DNA from 4 places in the Streptomyces sp. A18 genome. Region 1 is predicted to be linked to each of the others. Evidence: riboswitches for the same ligand, from Rfam matches in the RefSeq annotation. Region 1 holds a riboswitch; each other region holds the start of a gene.

Region 1 (5,242 bases):
CTGACCGTCGCGGCCTGGCGGCTGTCGGCCCGGTCGGCGAGCGCGGCGCGCTCGAGATACTGGTCGGGGTCGGAGGAGAGCGCGAGCTGGACGGACGGGTCGATGCCGCCGCTGCGGTACTGCGCGGCGGCGATCGAACCGAGGCCCTCGCGCGCCGAGTTGAGCTTCTCCGTCTTGCGGGCCGCCTCGTCACGCAGTTCACCGAGGGACTTCTCGGCGCTGTCGGCCTTCTCCTTGGCGCCGTTGTACTTCTCGGTGGCGATCTCAGCCTCGCGGTAGAGCGCGTCGACCTTGGACTTCACCTCGGCCGGGCCGAGTCGCGGATCGGCATGTCCTGTGCCGTCCAGGGCGGTTGCCGTGGCGGCCCCGGCGAAGGCGATGGTGGCGGCGGTACGGGCCGTATGGCCGCTGAGCGAGCGCTGCTTGGGCTTGCGGTGCGCTGCCACGAAGGGAGCTCCTTAAGGTTCCGGCGGCGGCCCGCACAGGGGGAGCGGACCGCCACCGGATTCTCGGCGGTGGTGTCCGACTGCCGCCCCTGGTCCGAGCGGCGGTGGGGAGCCGGTCACCTGACGAAGGACGCTAAACCTGGCCGTCACGGCTTGGTGACGGATTGTGCGCAACTGGCGGAAGTGTTCCGGACGGCAGCTGTATGTGACTGGGCGATCCGCCGGACCGTGCGCCCTTCGCGTACGCGCGTGACCGATGCGGCGCTTGTGGCCCACCTGGCCACGGAGCGGTGATAAGGCCCCGGCTAGGCTCCGGAACCATGGACGTTCTCACCCACCTCTTCGTCGGCCTGCACATCATCGGCATCGCCTCGCTCCTGGGCGGCTTCCTCACCCAGATGAAGCAGATGGGCCAGGGCACGGCCCGCTTCAACCCCGCGATGCTGCACGGCGCGCTGACGATGCTCGTCACCGGTGTGATCCTGGTGGGTCTCAACCAGGCGGACGACAACCCGGTCAACAACCTCAAGATCGGCATCAAGATGGCGGTGCTGATCGTGATCCTCGCCCTGGTCTACGTGAAACGGGACGAGGAGAAGGTGGACAAAGGGATGTTCGGCGCCGTCGGGCTGCTGACCGTCGTGAACATCTTCATCGCGGTGCTCTGGACCTGATCCCGCCTGCCCGCAGAAGACGCTGTAGAAGACTTGCCCGCAGAAAACGGCCCTCCACGCGCACGTGGAGGGCCGTTTTCTCGTAGGGCGCTTACGGGTGAGGTGGTTACGCGGGCCGCACGACGCTGTGGATCGGCATGTAGTAGATCGATTCGACGCGGACGTTCGTGCCCGGCTTCGGGGCGTGGATCATCTTGCCGTCGCCGATGTAGATCCCTACGTGGCTGATGTCGTCGTAGAAGAAGACCAGGTCACCTGGCTTGGCATCGGCGGTCTTCACGGTCGTGCCGACCTTCACCTGGTCCCACGTCGTACGCGGCAGGGAGATCCCCGCGGCCTTCCACGCGTCCTGGGTGAGCCCGGAGCAGTCGTAGGAGTCCGGGCCGGTGGCGCCCCATACGTACGGCTTGCCGATCTGTGCCTCGGCGAAGTCGATGACCTTCGCTGCCTTCGTCGCGTACCCGCTGTCCGTGTCACCGGAGCCGGAGCCCGAACCAGTGCCGGAGCCGGTGTCAGAACCGGAGCCGGAGTCCGGGGTCTCCTTGTTCTTCTCACGCTCCTTCGCCGCGGCCTCTTCCGCCGCCTTGCGCTTGGCCTCCGCCTCGGCCTCCTGCTTGCGGGCCAGCTCGGCGGCCTTGCGCTTGGCCTCTTCTTCCTTCTTCTTCTCGATCGCCGCGAGCCGCGCCTTCTCCTCGGCCGTGAGCTCCGAGAGCATCGTGCGCGCCTGGCCCAGCTTCTTCTGGACGGTCTGCTTGCTCGTCCTGAGCTCGTCCCGCGAGTCGCTCAGCGTCTCCAGGCTCTTGGCGGCCTTCGTGCGCTGCTTCGTCGCCGATGCCTGCTGCGTCTGGTACTCGTCGACCGCCTTCTTCTGGCGCGCGGTCAGCCGGTCCGACAGGTGGTTCTGGTCGAAGTACCCCTGCGGGTCGTCGGCGAGCATCATCGTGGCGGTCTCGGAGACTCCGCCGGTGCGGTACTGGGCCGCGGCGAACGTGCCCAGCTCCTGGCGGGCCTCGTTCAGCTTGTCGGTGCGCTTGGCCACGTCGTCGAGGAGGGTGTCGACCTTCTTGCGCTGCTTGTCGGTGCGCTCCTTGGCCGAGTTGTACTTCTGTGTGGCCACGCCCGCCTGGTGGTAGAGGTCGTCGACCTTCTTCTGCACCTCTTCGAGGCTGGGCTTCTGCGGCGCGGAGGGTGCGGCCTGCGCGCTCTGTGACAGCAGGGCCACGGAGGTGAGGGCCGCCGTCGTGATGCCGAGGGCGGGGGCGGTGCGTAGGCCGGCAATGCGGGTCCGCGGCTTGCGGTGCGACGCCAAGGGAGGCGACTCCTTCCGTAGACCGCCTACCGGGTTAGCTGTCGGGTTCGGGCGGGTGGTTCCGGAAGGTTGCCCTACGGTCCCGTACTTCGTACGGGACCGATTCACCCCAAGTTCATCGTGGGTCCCCGGCTCCGAGGAGATCGAACTCGGCGGAGGCCGCCCGTTCCCGGCGGGGTTCGCCGGTGGGAGTACGAGCAGCCCGCGGAGCACGCTAGCCAACTCGTGTGGCCCGTGTGAAGGTTGATGTTCGATATGCCCGATACATTTTCGTTACTTTGCGAAGCTCTTGACGCGGGCACGCCGTGCCGTGGCGGAGTGTGACCGTCCGCGGGCGGGGCGTAGGCGAGGAGAGTGGTCGGAACCCGGGGCGGGTTGTCAGTGGGGCCGCCTAGACTCGGGAGGCGATGAGCAGCCTCTTTGATGACAGCTTCCTGGCGGACCTCAAGCCCTCGCGGGCTTCGGAGGAAGAGCACCCGCCGCCGCCCGAGGACAGTGCTCCGGAGTCCGTTCCGGATGATCTGTTCGACGGGAAGTTCGACGCGCCCGTGCCCAGGGACGCGCACTACCGCGGCGGGGCCCCGCGCCCCGTGATCGACCCGGCGGCCCTCCTCGACGGGCTGAACGAGAACCAGCGCGCGGCCGTCGTGCACGCGGGTTCCCCGCTGCTCATCGTCGCCGGCGCGGGCTCCGGAAAGACCCGGGTCCTGACGCACCGCATCGCGTATCTCCTGGCCGAGCGGCACGTGCACCCGGGGCAGATCCTGGCGATCACGTTCACGAACAAGGCCGCGGGCGAGATGAAGGAGCGCGTCGAGCAGCTCGTCGGTCCGCGGGCCAACGCGATGTGGGTGTCGACGTTCCACAGTGCGTGCGTGCGGATACTGCGCCGCGAGTCGAAGACGATCGGCTTCACCTCCTCCTTCTCGATCTACGACGCCGCCGACTCCAAGCGCCTGATGGCGCTGGTCTGCCGCGATCTGGACATCGACCCGAAGAAGTTCCCGCCGAAGTCCTTCAGCGCCAAGATCTCGAACCTGAAGAACGAGCTGATCGACGAGGAGACCTTCGCCGGCCAGGCCGCCGACGGCTTCGAGAAGACGCTCGCCCAGGCGTACGCGATGTACCAGTCGCGGCTGCGCGAGGCGAACGCCCTCGACTTCGACGACCTGATCATGACGACGGTCAACATGCTCCGCGCCTTCCCGGACGTCGCCGCGCACTACCGCCGCCGCTTCCGGCACGTGATGGTCGACGAGTACCAGGACACCAACCACGCGCAGTACGCCCTGGTGCGCGAGCTGGTGGGCCCCTCCGGGGGCGAGGGTGACGACCCGGCCGAGCTGTGCGTCGTGGGTGACGCGGACCAGTCGATCTACGCCTTCCGCGGCGCCACGATCCGCAACATCCTCCAGTTCGAGGAGGACTACCCGAACGCGACGACGATCCTCCTCGAGCAGAACTACCGCTCCACGCAAACGATCCTGACCGCGGCCAACGCCGTCATCGAGCGCAACGAAAGCCGCCGCCCCAAGAACCTGTGGACCAACGCGGGCGCGGGCGCGGGCATCACCGGCTATGTCGCCGACACCGAGCACGACGAGGCGCAGTTCGTCGCCGACGAGATCGACCGGCTCACCGACGCGGGCGACGCGAAGGCGGGCGACGTCGCGATCTTCTACCGGACGAACGCGCAGTCCCGTGTCTTCGAAGAGATCTTCATCCGCGTCGGCCTGCCCTACAAGGTCGTCGGCGGCGTCCGCTTCTACGAGCGCAAGGAGGTCCGGGACGTCCTCGCGTATCTGCGCGTGCTCGCCAACCCGGAGGACTCCGTCCCGCTGCGGCGCATTCTGAACGTACCCAAGAGGGGCATCGGTGACCGCGCGGAGGCGATGATCGACGCCCTCTCGCAGCGCGAGAAGATCTCGTTCCCGCAGGCGCTGAAGCGTGTCGACGAGGCGTACGGAATGGCGGCCCGCTCGGCGAACGCGGTCAAGCGGTTCAACGTGCTGATGGAGGAGCTGCGGACCATCGTCGAGTCCGGCGCGGGTCCCGCCGTGGTCCTGGAGGCCGTGCTCGAACGGACCGGGTACCTCGCCGAGTTGCAGTCCTCGACCGACCCGCAGGACGAGACGCGTATCGAGAACCTCCAGGAACTCGCCGCAGTAGCCCTGGAGTTCGAGTCGGACAGCGGTGAGGCAGCTTCCGAGGGCGAGGGCGAGGGCGCAGCCGAAGGCGCGGGCACAGGCGTGTCGGGCACGCTCTCCGAGTTCCTGGAGCGGGTCGCGCTCGTCGCCGACTCGGACCAGATCCCTGACGAGGAGGACGACGGCTCCGGAGTCATCACCCTCATGACGCTGCACACCGCCAAGGGCCTGGAGTTCCCTGTCGTCTTCCTGACCGGCATGGAGGACGGCGTCTTCCCGCACATGCGCTCCCTCGGCCAGGTCAAGGAGCTGGAGGAGGAGCGCCGCCTCGCGTACGTGGGCATCACGCGCGCGCGTGAGCGGCTCTACCTGACGAGGTCCTCGATGCGCAGCGCCTGGGGACAGCCTTCGTACAACCCGCCGTCGCGCTTCCTGGAGGAGATCCCTGAGGCCCACCTGGACTGGAAGCGGAAGGGTTCGATCGGCGCACCGGCATCCTCTGGGCCCGCGGCCTCAATCGCCTCCTCCTTGTCGTCGTCGCGCTCGCGCACCGGGGGCGCGCAGGGCTTCGCCACACGCCGTGCCACGGAGAAACCGGTGGTCGCGCTGGCCGTCGGGGACCGGGTCACGCACGACCAGTTCGGTCTCGGGACCGTGGTCGGAGTG
Region 2 (5,242 bases), on a different contig from region 1:
GCGTCCCCGCTCGCTTCGGATCCGGATCCGGAGCGGGCCTCGATCACTGGAGCCAGCAGGGTCGGGTCTTCCACCCCCGCAAGCTCCTCGGCCCACACACGAGCCGCCGCTTCCCGGTCCTGCCCTGACGACCACACCAGGAAGTCCCGGTACTCGGCCACGGGCGGCAGCGCGGAAGCGTCCCCGGCAGCCGCGTAGAGGTGGAGAAGATCCTGCACAAGGAGCGGCAGCGATCCACCGTCGAACAGCAGATGATGTGCCGTCAGTGCCAACTCGAAGCGCTCGGCGCCCACCTTCACCAGCGCCATTCGCAGCAACGGCGGCTCCGTCACATCGAAGTGGCTGCGCAAGTCCTGTGCGAGGAAGGCGGCGACCGCCGGACCCGGCACAGCCGCGCCCGCGGCGATCTCCGTCTGCGTCCCTACGGCCGCCAGGTCCACCTCACGCCACGGCAGCTCCACCCCGTCGACGACCACCTGCACCGATTCCCCGCCGGATCCCGGCACGAATGCCGTCCGCAGATTCGCGTACCGGTCGAGCAGTGCCTGCCCTGCCGCCCGCATGCGCTTGGCCGCCACCGGTCCGCGCAGCGCGATGACGAACTGCATCTGGTAGGTCCCCTGCGACGCGTCGTCGAGGAGCGTGTGGAAGAGCAGCCCCTCTTGCAGCGCCGTCAGTGGCCACACCTCAGCGAAACCCGGGTACCGACGCTCCCACATCTCGATCTCGCGCCGACCAACTGGCGCCGGCGACACCCCGGCCGCTCCGCTCCGCAGGCCGGGATCCGCCACCACCTGGCGAATGATCTGCACGAACCGCTCCGCGAGCGACTCAGCAGCCGCCCGGCCGTACATGTCACCGTCGTACCGGATTGTGCCGACCAGCCCTTCTCCGAGGGCTTCTCCGGGGGCGACAGACAGAGGGCCGAGCCCGGAGTGGGAGTCCTCAGAGGGCATCGGGCTCGCGACCCGATCCCGCATACGCGTCACCAGCGCGGCGAACGACGACTCGTCGCCCGCCGGAATCACTGACGGCACGCCGAGGCGGTGCAGCAGGACCGTGAACGCCGCCTGCAGCACCAAAGTCGCCGTGGTGTCACGCTCGTCGGCCAACTCCTCGACCATGCGCAGGAGGTCGCGGTCGAGGTGAAACTCCACCGAGTCACCAACGGACCGGGGGTCTCCCGGCTCATCCGAGCCGGACCAGTGCGACGAGGCGAAGCGGCCGAGTTCGTTCAGAGAGGTAGCCACGGAGAACCGCACTCCCATCTAGTGGGGGCAAAAGCGAGACGCCCCCTGCGCAGGACTGCAGCCGGGACCGGCGGTGGGGACATCCACCGACGATGCCGGACAGCGCACCCTACGGACCGATTTCTCCGCCTGCTCGGCAGCCCGCCTCAAGTTGGAGTCAAGTTCCGGTTGTTGCACGCACGGCGAAGCGTGCGCTGTCCCGTCGGCACCGGACGGAATCCGGGGTGCGGGACGTCCCCGCGGTCGCGACATACACGGCAGGCGGCTTCCGACAACTCCCCGAGATCCGGGGCCTCGCGAACTGCCCGCCCTCAGGGGCTATATGACGGCACCTCAATACTCTGTCCCGTTGCTGACGAGTTCGGTACTGATTTGCACGCGAGGAATTCGTCCCAGAAAAGGCCGAAGCCCCGGACACATGGCGTGCCGGGGCTTACAGCGGAGGGTACTGAATGCGGTTTAGTACGGGCCGTTCACGTTGTCGATCGACCCGTACCGGTCCGCCGCGTAATTGCAGGCGGCCGTGATATTGGCGATGGGGTCGAAGCTGTCCAACGACGTGCCGGGCACGTGGTAGGCGTCGAACGTGGGGCCGATGACCTGCAGCAGACCCTTGGACGGGGTACCGGCGGCAGCGTTGGAGTCCCAGTTGTTGGTGGCAAGCGGGTTGCCGGAGGACTCGCGCATGATGTTGCGGTGGATGCCCTCGTACGAGCCGGGGATGCCACGCTGGGCCATGATGTCGAGCGACTCCTTGATCCAGCCGTCGAGGTCATTGGTGTACGTCTTCTTCGCCGGGGCGGCGGCGGGCTCGGCGGCCGCCGCGTTCCCGCGCTCGGAGCGGTCCGCCCGCTCGGCGGACGTCCTGGAGGCGTCCGACTTCTCCGCGGCCTGGGCCGGGGCCTTCTTACCGAGGGTGAGCTTGAGACCGGGGTGGATCAGCCGCGGGTCGTCGCCGAGAGCGCTGCGGTTGTCCTCGTACAGCTTCTTCCAGCCGCCGCTCAGCGAGTGCTCTCGGGCGATCTTGGAGAGGGAGTCGCCCGCGGTGACGACGTAGGTCTTCGGGGCGGCGGCGGGCTTGGCGGCTGCGGCAGGCTGCGCCGCACTGGCGGCGGTAGCGCCGAGCATCGGGAGTGCGAGCACGGCCCCGCCGGTGCTTGCGGCGGCGATGCCCCGGGTGAGGGAGCTGGACTTGGGGCGGCGGTGCTTACCCTTTGCAGGCATGACGAATTCCTCTCCGTCGCCTACGAGGTGAGCTGTCGGGTTCGGACGGGAGATGTCCGGCCACACTGTGAATGCGACTTCACCCCGAGCCGTTCCGGATTCCGGATCGGCGGCTTACCTGGGTCCCCCGCTCCTGCCGTGCGTGAGTGTGTGAGTGGAAGGGATTCCGGACAGCGGCAGGATTCGGCGTTCCATCCGGATTGACGGTGACGTTAGGCGAGAAAGTGCGGCCGAAACAAGACCAGAATTCACATAGGGAATGCGCACCTCTTGTCCGTGGTGATCGAAAGCTCTCGCACCCTTTGATCGAAAAGCCCAACTTTCTTTGCGTGGAACGGAAGTACGCTCGGCGACTCCCGGAGCCGCACTCGTTGCCCCTGTGACCCATTTCACGGATTGGAGTGCGGGTGGAATGCGGATCGACGGCCTGCCAGAGCGCGCTATTCCGCATGAGTATCCCGCAATACAGACAGCAATTTATATAAGCCATCAATGATGCGAAGAAGGTTGGTTTCGTCAGAAGACGGACACTGGGTGGTGTCGACGCATCACGATGGGCGAGCGTTGCTCCAGCACTGGCTGCGTTGGGTCGATCCCGGTGAGAACGCCCCGGTCAGGGGCTGATCCCAACCAGGTTGCACCGCTATCTGCGCCGACTAGCCGCGCCGACCCTGGATCATCGACAACAGCATCCCGTGAGTCTCGGCGTCCGCAGCCGCCACGAGCCCGCGGCCTGCGTGTCCGATCGGAGCGCCGTCGACTCCGGAGACGACGCAGCCGACGGCCCGGCACAGGGCGATGCCGGCGGCGAAGTGCAGGCTGGCGGTCAGGTCACCGCCGTCGGTGACGTACGCGGCGCGCTTGCCGGCGGCGACCCAGGCCAGCGCCAGCGACGTGGACACCACCCGCGGCCGGAACCGTTCGACGAAATCAGGGTGGGCGAGCAGGTTCACGGCCCGGAATCCCGGCGCGCTCGGAAAAGGCGGATCAAGGTTCACGTCGACCAGCTGGGTGCCGGCCGTCGGCGCCAGCAACGTGTCGCTCCCGTCGCGCCGAACCCAACCGGTCGCACCGTCGGTGAAGAAGACCTCGCCGCTGAACGGATCGGCCACCGCGGCCGGGCCATGGCGCAGGGCCACGTTGACGGCCACCAGCATGTTGCCGACGGCGTAGTTGAGCGTGCCGCACAAGGGGTCCACGAGCCACTGGCGGGCCGCGTCAGCCGCACCTCGCTGCCCGCCCTCCTCGCCGTGCACCGCGTCCTCGGGCCGCGCCGCACGGATGACGCCGAGGATCGCCTCCTCGGCAGCCACATCGGCGTCAGTGGCGAAGTCCCCGGCACCCTTGTCGATGCGGGTGTGCCGCTGCCCGTACCTGGTGTGCACGGCCTGCGCGCCGGCGAGCGCCGCGGCTATCGCGACCTCGGTATCGTCAAGCCCCGGACTCGAGTTGATCATGCGGTGCAGAGTATCGGGGCAATGCCCGCTCCGTGCGCTGAGCCAGCCGACAGGTGCCGGGTCTCCGCACTCATCGTCCCGCTCGACCGCTGTGGCGCAGCGCTATGAGTGGTTGTCGCCGCTGGGCAGTTCGTTGTGGCCCTCAGTCCAGTTGTTGACCCACCCGCACACCCCGCAGGCGTAGCGGCCGTTGACGCCCGACACCTCGGTGCCGCATCGGCGGCAGTCCGTCGTGGTTATCTCCTGGGATTCCAGGAACGCCATGGCCAGAGTCTGGGGGAGGTCGGACGACATGCCTCGACCCTATCCGTTGGGGCACTGGCTACCCCTCGCGCGGGTTCCAGGGACAGTGCGGTGCCGTGATGATCCGGACAAGGACGGCGGCCAGTCGTCAGCATCGCTACGCCGGCACTCCGCTAACGGGCGAATTGATCACACTTGGGGGCATCGATGGATGTACTGACGCTTCTGGCAAGCGACTATCCGTTCTGGAGTGCAATGCGTACCCGTAATCTCCCCCTCGCCCTGGGGCTTGCTGCCGCCGCTCTGGCCGGCGGCGCCGGCCAGAGCGGCCGCCATCGGCGACGACACCGGCACCACCTCGCTCAGCGGCAACGGTGCCGAGCAGACGTTCGGCAACAGCGCCACCGCGGGGAATCAGAGTCCGCAGGCGAGCCTGGTCGAGGGCTCGTTGAACAAGCTGTGTGCAGGTGTTCCCGTCAAGGCGAACGTGGGCGCCCTCGTCGGCATCCTCGTGCCGGTCGCGGTCCAGGACATCCCGGTCCTCTCGGCCCCGCAGAACCAGCAGTGTGCCGACAACTCCACGCAGGCCAAGCAGGACGAGCCGCTGTCGCACATCCTCAACGACATCCCGGCGCTGTCGGGCAACGGCGTGAACAACCACTGAGCTGACGCCCGCAGAGCGCTGCAGAGGGCCTGAGCATCCGGCTTCCCTCGGCTCGCTTCGGCGTCAGCAACTAGTGTCGCTGGCATGGTCGAACACGATGCCCTCAGTGCCACCCGCGATGGATACGACGCCGCCGCCCACACCTACGCGGATCTGTTCCGAGACTCGCTGCGCGAGGCTCCCCTGGATCGCGCGATCTTGGGTGCCTTCGCCGAATCCGTCAGTGCGAGTGGGGACGGCCGGGTCGCGGACCTGGGGTGCGGGCCCGGCCATATCACCGCGTATCTCGCCGAGTTGGGGCTTTCGGCCTCCGGCGTTGATGCCTCCTCCACGATGATCGAGTTGGCTCGACAGGCCTATCCGGGCCTGAAGTTCGACGTGGGCTCGATGGCCGCGTTGGACAT
Region 3 (5,242 bases), on a different contig from region 1:
AGCTGGCCCTGTGGCTCGAGGCGGACCGGATGGGCTCCCTGCTCTCCGCGCTCGACGAAGAGTCCATGGAGAACCAGCGGGACGTCGTCAAGAACGAGCGCCGCCAGCGCTACGACAACGTTCCGTACGGCACGGCATTCGAGAAGCTGACGGCCCTCTCGTACCCCGAGGGTCACCCGTACCACCACACCCCGATCGGCTCCATGGCCGACCTGGACGCGGCGACGCTGGAGGACGCGCGGAACTTCTTCCGTACGTACTACGCGCCGAACAACGCCGTCCTGTCGGTCGTCGGCGACATCGACCCGCAGGAGACCCTCGCCTGGGTCGAGAAGTACTTCGGGTCCATCCCCTCGCACGACGGAAAGCAGCCGCCGCGCGACGGCTCGCTGCCCGACACGATCGGCAAGGAGCTGCGCGAGGTCGTCGAGGAAGAGGTCCCGGCCCGCGCCCTGATGGCCGCCTACCGCCTCCCGGAGGACGGCACGCGCGCGTGCGACGCCGCCGACATCGCGCTCACGGTCCTCGGCAGCGGTGAGTCGTCCCGGCTCTACAACCGCCTGGTGCGCCGCGACCGCACGGCGGTGGCGGCCGGGTTCGGCCTGCTGCGCCTCGCCGGAGCCCCCTCGCTCGGCTGGCTCGACGTGAAGACGTCCGGCGACGTCGAGGTCCCCGTCATCGAGGCCGCCGTCGACGAGGAGCTCGCCCGCTTCGCGGAAGAGGGTCCCACCGCCGAGGAGATGGAGCGCGCACAGGCGCAGCTGGAGCGCGAGTGGCTCGACCGGCTCGCCACGGTGTCGGGCCGCGCCGACGAACTGTGCCGGTACGCCGTCCTGTTCGGCGACCCGCAGCTCGCCCTCACCGCCGTCGGCCGCGTCCTGGACGTCACCGCGGAAGAGGTCAAGGCGGCCGCCGCGGCCCGCCTGCGCCCCGACAACCGCGCGGTGCTCGTGTACGAGCCCACCGAGGGAACAGCGGCCCCCGAAGGCGCCGAAGCCACCGACGAGGACGAAGAGGAGGCGGCGAAGTGAGCGAGGCCGCAACGATGCAGTTCCACCCGCAGCCCCAGGCAGGCACGGCACGGCCGTGGGCTTTCCCCGCGCCCGAGCGCGCCACCCTGGACAACGGCCTCACGGTGCTGCGCTGCCACCGCCCCGGCCAGCAGGTCGTCGCCGTGGAGGTCCACCTGGAGGCGCCGCTCGACGCCGAGCCCGCGGGCCTGGACGGCGTCGCCACGATCATGGCGAGGGCCTTCAACGAAGGCACGGACAAGCACTCCGCGGAGGACTTCGCCGCCGAACTCGACCGCTGTGGCGCCACGATGGACGCGCACGCCGACCACCCCGGCGTCCGCGTCTCCCTCGAAGTCCCGGTCTCCCGCCTCCCCAAGGCGCTGGGCCTGCTCTCCGACGCCCTGCGCGCCCCCGCCTTCGCGGACAGTGAGATCGAGCGCCTCGTACGCAACCGCCTGGACGAGATCCCGCACGAGGCCGCCAACCCGGCACGCCGCGCTGCCAAGGAGCTCTCCCGGCAGCTGTTCCCGGCCACCTCGCGCATGTCGCGCCCCCGCCAGGGCACCGAGGAGACGGTCACGGCCATCGACTCGGCCGCGGTGCGCACCTTCTACGAGAAGCACGTGCGTCCGGCCACGGCGACGGCCGTCGTCGTGGGCGACCTGACCGGCGTCGACCTGGACGCCGTCCTCGCCGACACCATCGGCGCCTGGACGGGTGGCACGGCCGAGCCGCGCCCCGTGCCCCCGATGACCGCCGACGACACCGGGCGTGTCGTCATCGTGGACCGCCCCGGCGCCGTCCAGACGCAGCTGCTCATCGGCCGCGTGGGACCGGACCGTCACGACCGCGTGTGGCCCGCTCAGGTGCTCGGCACGTACTGCCTGGGCGGCACCCTCACCTCGCGTCTGGACCGCGTCCTGCGTGAGGAAAAGGGCTACACCTATGGTGTGCGGGCGTTCGCCCAGGTCCTGCGCTCCGCTCCGGATGGCACGGGCGCCGCGATGCTCGCCATCAGCGGCTCCGTGGACACGGAGTCCACGGGCCCGGCGCTCGACGACCTGTGGAAGGTCCTGCGCACCCTCGCCGCCGAGGGCCTCACGGACGCCGAGCGTGATGTCGCCGTCCAGAACCTGGTGGGCGTCGCCCCGCTCAAGTACGAGATGGCGGCGTCCGTAGCGGCCACGCTCGCCGATCAGGTCGAGCAGCACCTGCCGGACGACTTCCAGGCGCAGCTGTACCGCCAGTTGGCCGCGACCGGCACCGTGGAGGCCACCGCAGCCGTGGTGAGCGCCTTCCCCGGGGACCGGCTCGTGACGGTGCTCGTCGGTGACGCCGCGCAGATCGAGGAGCCCGTCAGGGCGCTCGGCATCGGTGAAGTGAGTGTCGTCACGGGCTGAGTAGGAGCTGAGGCGACTGGAGACGGCTGGAGCTGAGAGGGCTGGAGCTGAGACCGCTGCGGGCCGAGTGACCGCTGAGAGTCGAGCGGCCGTCGCGAGCTGAGTGACAGTCAGGACATATCGGGACCCCGGTGGCTGGAAAAAGTCACCGGGGTCCTCATATGTCCGAATTGCTATGGAGGTTACGTGTCTGACCTGTGGCGTGCGCTACAAAAGCTCTGATCCGTTTGTCGTTTGAAAGATGCCCCGCTTAGCGTCTGGTCCGGCTGTTCGTCATGCAGTACGCCGCACCCGCGGCACCGGACAGTCATCGCCGAGTCCCCGTACGGCGCGAGCCAGGGGAGCCGGGGACCCACATGTCCCCTTGGGGTGAATCGGGAACCTTGCCGAGAGGTGAGGGACTCGTAGGAGACCTTCCTGCTCCGAACCCGTCAGCTAACCCGGTAGGCGAGAAGGAAGGAAAGGATCAGCCGCTTCATGGCGTTCACCCGTGCCACCGGGAAGCACCGTCGCCCGAGCCGCCTCACGCGTACGACCGCGAACGTGGCGGGCGTCGCAGCCCTCACCACCACCGGTGTCATCGGAGGCCTGGCCGCTCCGGCGCTCGCCGCCGACGAAGCACCGGCTCCGCAGCACACCGGCCTGACCCAGGCCGTCTCCGTGGGTGACTCGCTCGCCGAGAGCATCGACGCGCAGGCCACGGCCCAGCAGCAGGCCGCCGACGCCGCCGCGGCCGCCAAGAAGGCCGAAGAGGCCGCCAAGAAGAAGGCCGAAGAAGCCAAGCGCAAGGCCGAGGCCGAGGCGAAGGCCAAGGCCAAGAAGGAGCGCGAGGCCAAGGAGCGTGCCGCTCGCGAGGCCGAGCGCAAGCGCCTCAACAGCTACGTCTCCCCGATCTCCGGCTCGTCCATCTCCACGGGCTACCAGACCGGCGGCGCCATGTGGTCCTCCGGCAGCCACACCGGCGTCGACTTCCACGCGGCGTCCGGCACCACGGTCCACGCGGTCGGCTCCGGCACGGTCGTCGAGGCCGGCTGGGGCGGCGCCTACGGCAACAACGTGGTCATCAAGATGAACGACGGTACGTACACCCAGTACGGCCACATGTCGTCTCTCAGCGTCACCGTCGGCCAGGCGGTCACTCCGGGCCAGCAGATAGGCCTCTCCGGCTCCACCGGCAACTCCAGCGGCCCGCACCTCCACTTCGAGGCCCGCACCGGCGAGGATTACGGCACGGACATCGACCCCGTCTCGTACCTCCGCTCGCACGGCGTCAACGTCTGATCCCAGGCGTTTCGCGCGACGCGCACCCGATTCACCGAAAGCCCCGGCTCGTCGAGAGCCGGGGCTTTCGCCGTTCCCGCACCGCCTTTGGCCAAAAGTATCCATGGATTTCGGCCGACCGTCGGAAATTCAGTCGTTCTGCAATAGAGTCACTGAACAGGCGTCGATCGACCGCGTTTCGCGGGGATTAAGGCGGAGGTCAGGTCATGCGCATTCCCGCGCACTCGGTATGCACGGCCATCCGGGACGACATCGTCTCCGGTGTCTACGAGCGGGGTGGCCGGCTCACCGAGGAACTGCTCGCGCGCCGTTATGGAGTCTCCCGCGTCCCCGTGCGCGAGGCCCTGCGCACCCTGGAGGCCGAGGGCTTCGTCGTCACGCGCCGGCACGCGGGCGCGTGTGTCGCCGAGCCGACCGAGCAGGAGGCGGCCGACCTCCTGGAGGTCCGCATGCTCCTGGAGCCGCTGGGCGCGGCCCGCGCCGCGCAGCGCCGCACGGAGGCGCACCTGAAGGTCCTGCGCGGCCTCGTCAGGCTCGGCCAGGAGCGCTCCAGGCGCGGTCAGAGCGAGGATCTGCGCTCGCTGGGCGGCTGGTTCCACGAGACGCTCGCCCAGTCGTCCGGCAGTCAGGGGCTCACGGCGCTGCTCACCCAGCTCCGGCACAAGATCGCCTGGATGTACGTCGTCGAGGCCTCGGCCGCTCCCGCGGAGTCCTGGGCGGAGCACGCCGCGATCGTCGACGCGGTCGCTCGCGGGGACGCGGAGCGGGCGAGGTCGCTCACCGCGGCCCACACGGAGCGGGCGACGGCCGCGCACCGGCTGCGCTTCCCTCCGCAGGGCGGGCGGGGCGAGCGGGGGCGGGGCCGTGATCGTGTGAGGGATTCGCAACATCCCGTAAACACGGTGGGCCTCCGGCATTAACAGAGGCGCCGTATACAAAGAAGTGCTATTCGGTGGCTATTGGGCGGGGGGTTATTTCCGCTGCCCGAATTCAGTGTCCTGTGTCGCGTCCGATGTCGATTCCAAGTCGAGCCCTATGTCGAGCCCGATGTCGATATTCAGTGAACGGACACAGGAACGCCGAAGGGCCCGCCCCAATTTCGGGCGGGCCCTTCGGCGCATGAGTTCCAGTCTTCGACCAGACGGTCTCAGCCCGGTCTCAGGCGGTCTCAGACGGTCTCGGGGAGCTCCTCGAGGCCGTCCGCGACCAGCTTCGCCAGACGGTCGAGAGCGGCGTCCGCGCCCTCGGCGTCGGAGGCGAGCACGATCTCCTCGCCGCCCTGCGCGCCCAGGCCGAGCACCGCGAGCATGGAGGCGGCGTTCACGGGGTTGCCGTCAGCCTTGGCGATCGTCACGGGGACGCCGGCGGCGGTGGCCGCGCGGACGAAGATGGAGGCGGGTCGGGCGTGAAGGCCCTCGGCCCAGCCGACGTTGACGCGGCGCTCAGCCATGTGTTGCTGCCCTTCCAGGTGTCTCACACTTGTCTAGACCAGTGTCTCATGCCGTCATGGGTGCTCCGCCGGACGTCGGTCCGCACCCTGGTCGACGG
Region 4 (5,242 bases), on a different contig from region 1:
GGGCCTGGACAAGGGACACATGGTCCACGACCTGCTCTTCCGCCGCACATCCGGCCAGGAAGTCTGAGGCACATCCAGCCACCGGCCCGAGGCACCGTCGCGGCCCGCCCCCGTCCCTCGTTAGGGTCAACGAGTGGCCACCCGTTCTCCGCACCCGCACCCGATGCCCCCTGCCGGGCATCCCGGGCCCGCCGGCCTGCGGCACGCGCGCTGGTGGCAGCGGCGGGCGATACGCGCGGCTGCCCTGGTCACGCTGCTCGCCCTGTCCGGCCTGGTGATCCTGGCCCTGGTCCGGGAGCAGACCGGCACCGAAGGCTTCCTGGTCGGGCTCGGCCTCGCGACACTACCCGTGCCGCTCCTGGTGGCCGCCTTCCGCTGGCTGCAGCGGGTCCAGCCCGGCCCCTGGCGGAACCTCCTCTTCGCCTTCGCCTGGGGAGCCTGCGCCGCCGCCCTCATAGCGATCGTCGCCAACAGCTTCGCGACCCGCTGGATAGCCACCGCCACGGCCGACCCCACCAGCGCCGACACCCTCGGCGCCACCGTCATAGCGCCGATCGTCGAGGAGAGCGCGAAAGCCGCGGCCGTACTGCTCGTCTTCCTCTTCCGCAGACGCGAGTTCACCGGCATCGTCGACGGCGTGGTGATCGCCGGAGTGACCGCCACCGGGTTCGCGTTCACCGAGAACATCCTCTATCTCGGCAGCGCCTTCGGCACCGACCAGCTCAACGGCGGCGCCGGGTTCACGTCCCTGACGGCCGCGACCTTCTTCGTACGCGTCGTGATGTCGCCCTTCGCGCACCCCCTCTTCACCGTGCTCACCGGCATCGGCTTCGGCATCGCCGCGCTCAGCACCGACCGGCAGCACTGGCGCCGCGCGCTGCTCCCGATCGGCGGGCTCCTCCTGGCGATGGGCCTGCACGCCCTGTGGAACGGCTCGGCGAGCTTCGGGGACTACGGCTTCTTCACCGTGTACGCGGTCTTCATGCTGCCCTCCTTCGGCCTGCTCACCTGGCTGGTGATCTGGCTCAGACAGCGCGGCCTGCGCATCGTGCAGACCGAACTGCCCGCGTACGCGCTCGCGGGCTGGCTCACCGCACCCGAGCCGTACGCGCTCGGCACGATGCGCGCCCGTACGCTGGCCCGCGACTACGCCTCGTACACCCAGGGCAAGGCCGCGGCGCGCGCGGTCGCGGAGTACGAGACGTACGCGACGTCCCTCGCGCTCCTGCGGCACCGCGGGCGCAAGGGCCGCGCGGGCGCCGACTTCGTCCTGCGGGAGCGGGAGTTGCTGCACTTGCTGTGGGAGCGCCGCGAAGCGGCACGGCCCGCACTCGCGTACGCGGCACGCGCGACGGCTCCCGTGGTCGCGGCTGTGCCCCTGCCGTACGGATACCCGCAGCCCCACCCATACCAGCAGCCTCAGCCTCAGCCGTACGGATATCCGTACGCCCGACCGGCGATGCCCTACCCCGCGTACAACCCCTACCGCGGCTAGGCGGAAGCCTTGGTCAGCGCCGACACCTCGGCCTCCGTCAGCTCGAACTCCCCCACCGCGAGCAGCGCCGGCAGCTGCTCGACCGTACGGGCCGACGCGATCGGCGCCGCCACCGTCGGCTGCGCCGCGAGCCACGCGAGGGCCACGGTCGCCGCCTCGGCGCCGCGCGCCTTGGCGACCTCGTCGAGTGCGGCGAGCACCCGCAGGCCGCGGTCGGTCTCCAGGTGCTTGCCCGCGCCCTGCGCCCGTGCGCTGTCGACCCGCGCGCCGGGGCGGTACTTTCCGGTGAGGAAGCCGGAGGCGAGCGCGTAGTACGGGACGGCGGCCAGGCCCGAGCGCGAGGCGACCTGCTCCAGCGTGCCCTCGTACGTGTCGCGCGAGACGAGGTTGTAGTGCGGCTGGAGGACCGAGTAGCGCGCGAGGCCCTCGCGGTCGGAGAAGTCCAGGGACTCCTGGAGCCGCTCGGCGGTCAGGTTCGACGCGGCGATGGCGCGGACCTTGCCGGACGTGACCAGCTCGTCGAGCGCGCCGATGATCTCCTCGACCGGGACGGCCGGGTCGTCGAAGTGCGTGTAGTAGAGGTCGATGTAGTCGGTGCGCAGACGGCGCAGCGACTCCTCGGCACCGGACTTGATGGTGTTCGCGGACAGGCCCTTGTGGTCGGGGTGGGAGCCGACCTTGGTGGCGAGCACGACGTCGGAGCGGTTGCCGCGCGCGGCGAGCCAGTTGCCGATGACCGTCTCGGACTCGCCGCCCTTGTTGCCGGGCACCCAGGCCGAGTAGACGTCGGCGGTGTCGATGAAGTTGCCGCCGGCGGCGGTGTAGGCGTCGAGCACGGTGAAGGACTGCGCCTCGTCGGCCGTCCAGCCGAAGACGTTGCCGCCGAGTGCGAGCGGGAAGACCTCGAGGTCGGACGAGCCAAGGGTACGGAGAGAAGTCATACGGGGCTCAACGCCCTTGCGGACCGCGGAATTCCGTACAACGGGACGGCGATTCCAGTCCGTGAACAGCACGCCGACCAGACACGCCGACCAGGCACGCCGAACCGGCAGCCCTGACGTCGGGGGGTTGTCGCCAGGACCGCCGGGGTTACTGGGGCTGTCTGAAGACCCTCAGATCCTCAGAGCGACTGGCCCTTGCCACGCAGCCACGCCGCCGGGTCGACCCCGGTGGAATCGCCGCCCGGGTGGACCTCCATGTGGAGGTGGGCGCCGGTGACGTTGCCGGTCGCGCCGACGCGGCCGATGGTCTCGCCCGTGGTGACCTTCTGGCCCGCGCTGACGTTCATCGAGGACTGGTGGCAGAACCACACCTCGGTGCCGTCGTCGAGCTCCAGGATCGTGCGGTAGCCGTACGCCCCCGCCCAGCCGGCCTCCTTGATGGTGCCGGAGTGGACGGCCTTGATGGGCGTGCCCGTCGGCGCCGCGAAGTCCAGGCCGGTGTGGTAGCCGGAGGACCACATGGAGCCGGGCTGACCGAAGGTGCCGGTGAGCGTGTACGAGGCGACGGGGAGGGTGTAGCTCTTCGCGAGCTTGGCCAGGCGCTCCGCCTCGGCCTTGGCCTTGGCCTTGGCCTCGGCCTTCTTCTTCGCGGCTGCCTTCTCGGCGGCGATCTTCTTCTCGGCCGCGGTCTGCTTGGCGGCGGCCTGTTCGGCGGCCTGCTTGACGGCGGCTTCTTCGGCCGCCTTCTGGACCGCGTCGTCCGCCTGGTCCTGCTGGTTCTCTGCCTGCTCCATGATGCGGGCCCGCAGTGCCTCGCCCGCGTCCGTGGTGCCCTGCTCGGCGTCGGTGGTGCTGACCCCGGCGGCGCTCAGCGGCGCGGCGGCGACCGTCACTCCGTTGTCGGCGGAGCCGGCGTCGGAGGAGTCGTCGGATATCAAGGACCCCACGCCCGGAAGCGACTTGGCCTCCGGCAGCGAGTCCGTGACGGCCGACAGGTCCGGCATCTCGATGGCCACCGGGGGCTTGCCGCCCTGCGCGGTGGCGATGCCGCCCGCGCCGACGGCGGCGATGACGCCTACGCCGAGAACGGTGGAGCTGCGGGCGAGCCCGCCGCCGCCCCGCTTGTGGACGCGGTGCCTGCCGCGGACGGGACGGATGGACTCCTCGGTGGGATTCCATTCCTCCCAGGAAGACTCATCTTCGTACCCACCGAAATCGTTGTCCTTCGGTACGTACGCGCCTTGGGGGGCAGGGCGATTGGACGCCACTGGGGCGCACTCCTTTCCTTCCTTCTCGCCTACCGGGTTAGCTGACGGGTTCGGAGCAGGAAGGTCTCCTACGAACAACCGGCACGAATGCACGGATGCCCGATTCACCCCAATTAGTGGTTCCCCGGCTCCCTTTCGGGATTAGGCGCGTGCGCGCGGAGCCGACTCGAGTGACGGCTGGGACGACCGCGCTGCGTTATCGAACGTTAATAGACAGCGGGGCCGTATTCCAAGCCGTTCCGGCTGATCGTTAACGCCTCTGGCCCGTACTTAACGGGACACGCCGGTCTGGAACGGGGCGAGTTGACGCCACTTCTTCACACACCGGAGCTTCACACTTCCTTGACAGTACGTCAGTTGTTATGCGGAGTGGTGTCCTTCAGTCACGGCCGGTGACATCGACGCCCCCACCGTTCCCCGCGTCGCCCGTCGCGAGCGGCCGCCGCACGGCGAGCAGCGCCATGTCGTCGGTCGTCCCGCCCCCGGTGTGGCGCCGCACCTCTTCGGTGAGCGTGGCAAGGAGCGCGTCCGGGCCGTTGGGGCCGGGGAAGCTGCGGCCGCCGAGCCGGGCCGCCGGGTCGTAGAACTCGCCGCGGCCGTCACGCGCCTCGGAGAGCCCGTCGGTGTAGAGCAGCAGCATCGACCCCGGCGGGAACTCCGTCTCGTCCGCACGGTCCGGCCACACGCCCAGGTCCCCCATCCCGAGCGGCAGCGCGGGCTCTTTGGCGGACAGGGCGCACAACCGTCCGTCGCCGCGCAGGAGCAGCGGGCCCGGGTGCCCGCGGTTGACGAGGCGTACGCGACCGTCGCCGTGCGGGATCTCCGCGAGGACGGCGGTGGTGAACCCTTCGAAGGCGTCGAGCCCGTCACGCCGGGTGCCCTCACGCGCGAGGGCACGCTCAAGACGCTGGGCCACCGCCTCCAGCGTGGCCTCCTGCTCGGCGGCCTCCCGGAACGCCCCGATGACGACGGCCACGGCCGCCACCGCGCCCATGCCCTTGCCTCGTACGTCGCCGACGATGACGCGCACGCCGTGCGGGGTGTCCTGCACGGCGTACAGGTCACCCCCGATGAAGGCGTCGGCGTCCGCGGCCTCGTACCGCGCCGCGACATCGAGCCCGCCGATCCGGGGATCCGGCTGCGGCAGTACGGCGCGCTGGGCGGCCTCGGAGATGGAGCGGGCGGAGGCGAGCTGTTTGTCGCTGCGGCGCTGGACGCGGTTGATGACGACGGCGAGCACGGCGACGGTCGCCACCGTGAGCAGCTCGGTGACGGCTTCGACGTCGGTGGCGACGGTGGTCTTGAAGTGCAGGGCGAGCACGGCCGCGCAGGAGCAGGCGCCGATGAGGGAGGTGTTGAGCAAGGAGTAGAAGGGGGCCGCGATGAGCGGGGCGGCGGTGAAGAGGGGCGCGGCGGTGAACGCGGGCGGGGTCGAGAGGTCGTAGACCACCCCGGCGACGATCAGGAGCATGGGAAGGGCCCGCACGAGCGCCCGCTCATGCCGGACGTCGGGAGCCTCGGGGCCACCCCCGCCGCTT

Evidence for each region. Region 1 has a riboswitch for cyclic di-AMP ahead of AC5P1C_RS16390 (C40 family peptidase). Riboswitches for the same ligand answer to the same signal wherever they lie in the genome.
Region 2: linked by a shared signal. The riboswitch ahead of AC5P1C_RS10410 (transglycosylase SLT domain-containing protein) and the one ahead of AC5P1C_RS16390 (C40 family peptidase) in region 1 are both predicted to bind cyclic di-AMP.
Region 3: linked by a shared signal. The riboswitch ahead of AC5P1C_RS02195 (M23 family metallopeptidase) and the one ahead of AC5P1C_RS16390 (C40 family peptidase) in region 1 are both predicted to bind cyclic di-AMP.
Region 4: linked by a shared signal. The riboswitch ahead of AC5P1C_RS41895 (M23 family metallopeptidase) and the one ahead of AC5P1C_RS16390 (C40 family peptidase) in region 1 are both predicted to bind cyclic di-AMP.

What each region holds. Positions count from the first base shown of each region.
Region 1 is NZ_JBWLKL010000008.1:243,997-249,238, reverse strand. Features, by position in the region: gene AC5P1C_RS16400 (C40 family peptidase) at 1-446, opposite strand, end outside; gene AC5P1C_RS16395 (hypothetical protein) at 767-1,120, shown strand; gene AC5P1C_RS16390 (C40 family peptidase) at 1,227-2,429, opposite strand; cyclic di-AMP (ydaO/yuaA leader) riboswitch at 2,438-2,594, opposite strand; gene pcrA (DNA helicase PcrA) at 2,837-5,242, shown strand, end outside.
Region 2 is NZ_JBWLKL010000005.1:51,282-56,523, reverse strand. Features, by position in the region: gene AC5P1C_RS10415 (non-ribosomal peptide synthetase) at 1-1,250, opposite strand, end outside; gene AC5P1C_RS10410 (transglycosylase SLT domain-containing protein) at 1,710-2,474, opposite strand; cyclic di-AMP (ydaO/yuaA leader) riboswitch at 2,477-2,633, opposite strand; gene AC5P1C_RS10405 (inositol monophosphatase family protein) at 3,131-3,931, opposite strand; gene AC5P1C_RS10400 (hypothetical protein) at 4,034-4,225, opposite strand; gene AC5P1C_RS10395 (rodlin) at 4,464-4,838, shown strand; gene AC5P1C_RS10390 (class I SAM-dependent methyltransferase) at 4,923-5,242, shown strand, end outside.
Region 3 is NZ_JBWLKL010000001.1:482,316-487,557, reverse strand. Features, by position in the region: gene AC5P1C_RS02205 (M16 family metallopeptidase) at 1-1,031, shown strand, start outside; gene AC5P1C_RS02200 (M16 family metallopeptidase) at 1,028-2,413, shown strand; cyclic di-AMP (ydaO/yuaA leader) riboswitch at 2,715-2,878, shown strand; gene AC5P1C_RS02195 (M23 family metallopeptidase) at 2,891-3,694, shown strand; gene AC5P1C_RS02190 (GntR family transcriptional regulator) at 3,901-4,614, shown strand; gene AC5P1C_RS02185 (HPr family phosphocarrier protein) at 4,863-5,144, opposite strand.
Region 4 is NZ_JBWLKL010000071.1:275-5,516, reverse strand. Features, by position in the region: gene trmB (tRNA (guanosine(46)-N7)-methyltransferase TrmB) at 1-67, shown strand, start outside; gene AC5P1C_RS41905 (PrsW family intramembrane metalloprotease) at 164-1,495, shown strand; gene AC5P1C_RS41900 (aldo/keto reductase) at 1,492-2,436, opposite strand; gene AC5P1C_RS41895 (M23 family metallopeptidase) at 2,616-3,704, opposite strand; cyclic di-AMP (ydaO/yuaA leader) riboswitch at 3,716-3,862, opposite strand; gene AC5P1C_RS41890 (PP2C family protein-serine/threonine phosphatase) at 4,084-5,242, opposite strand, start outside.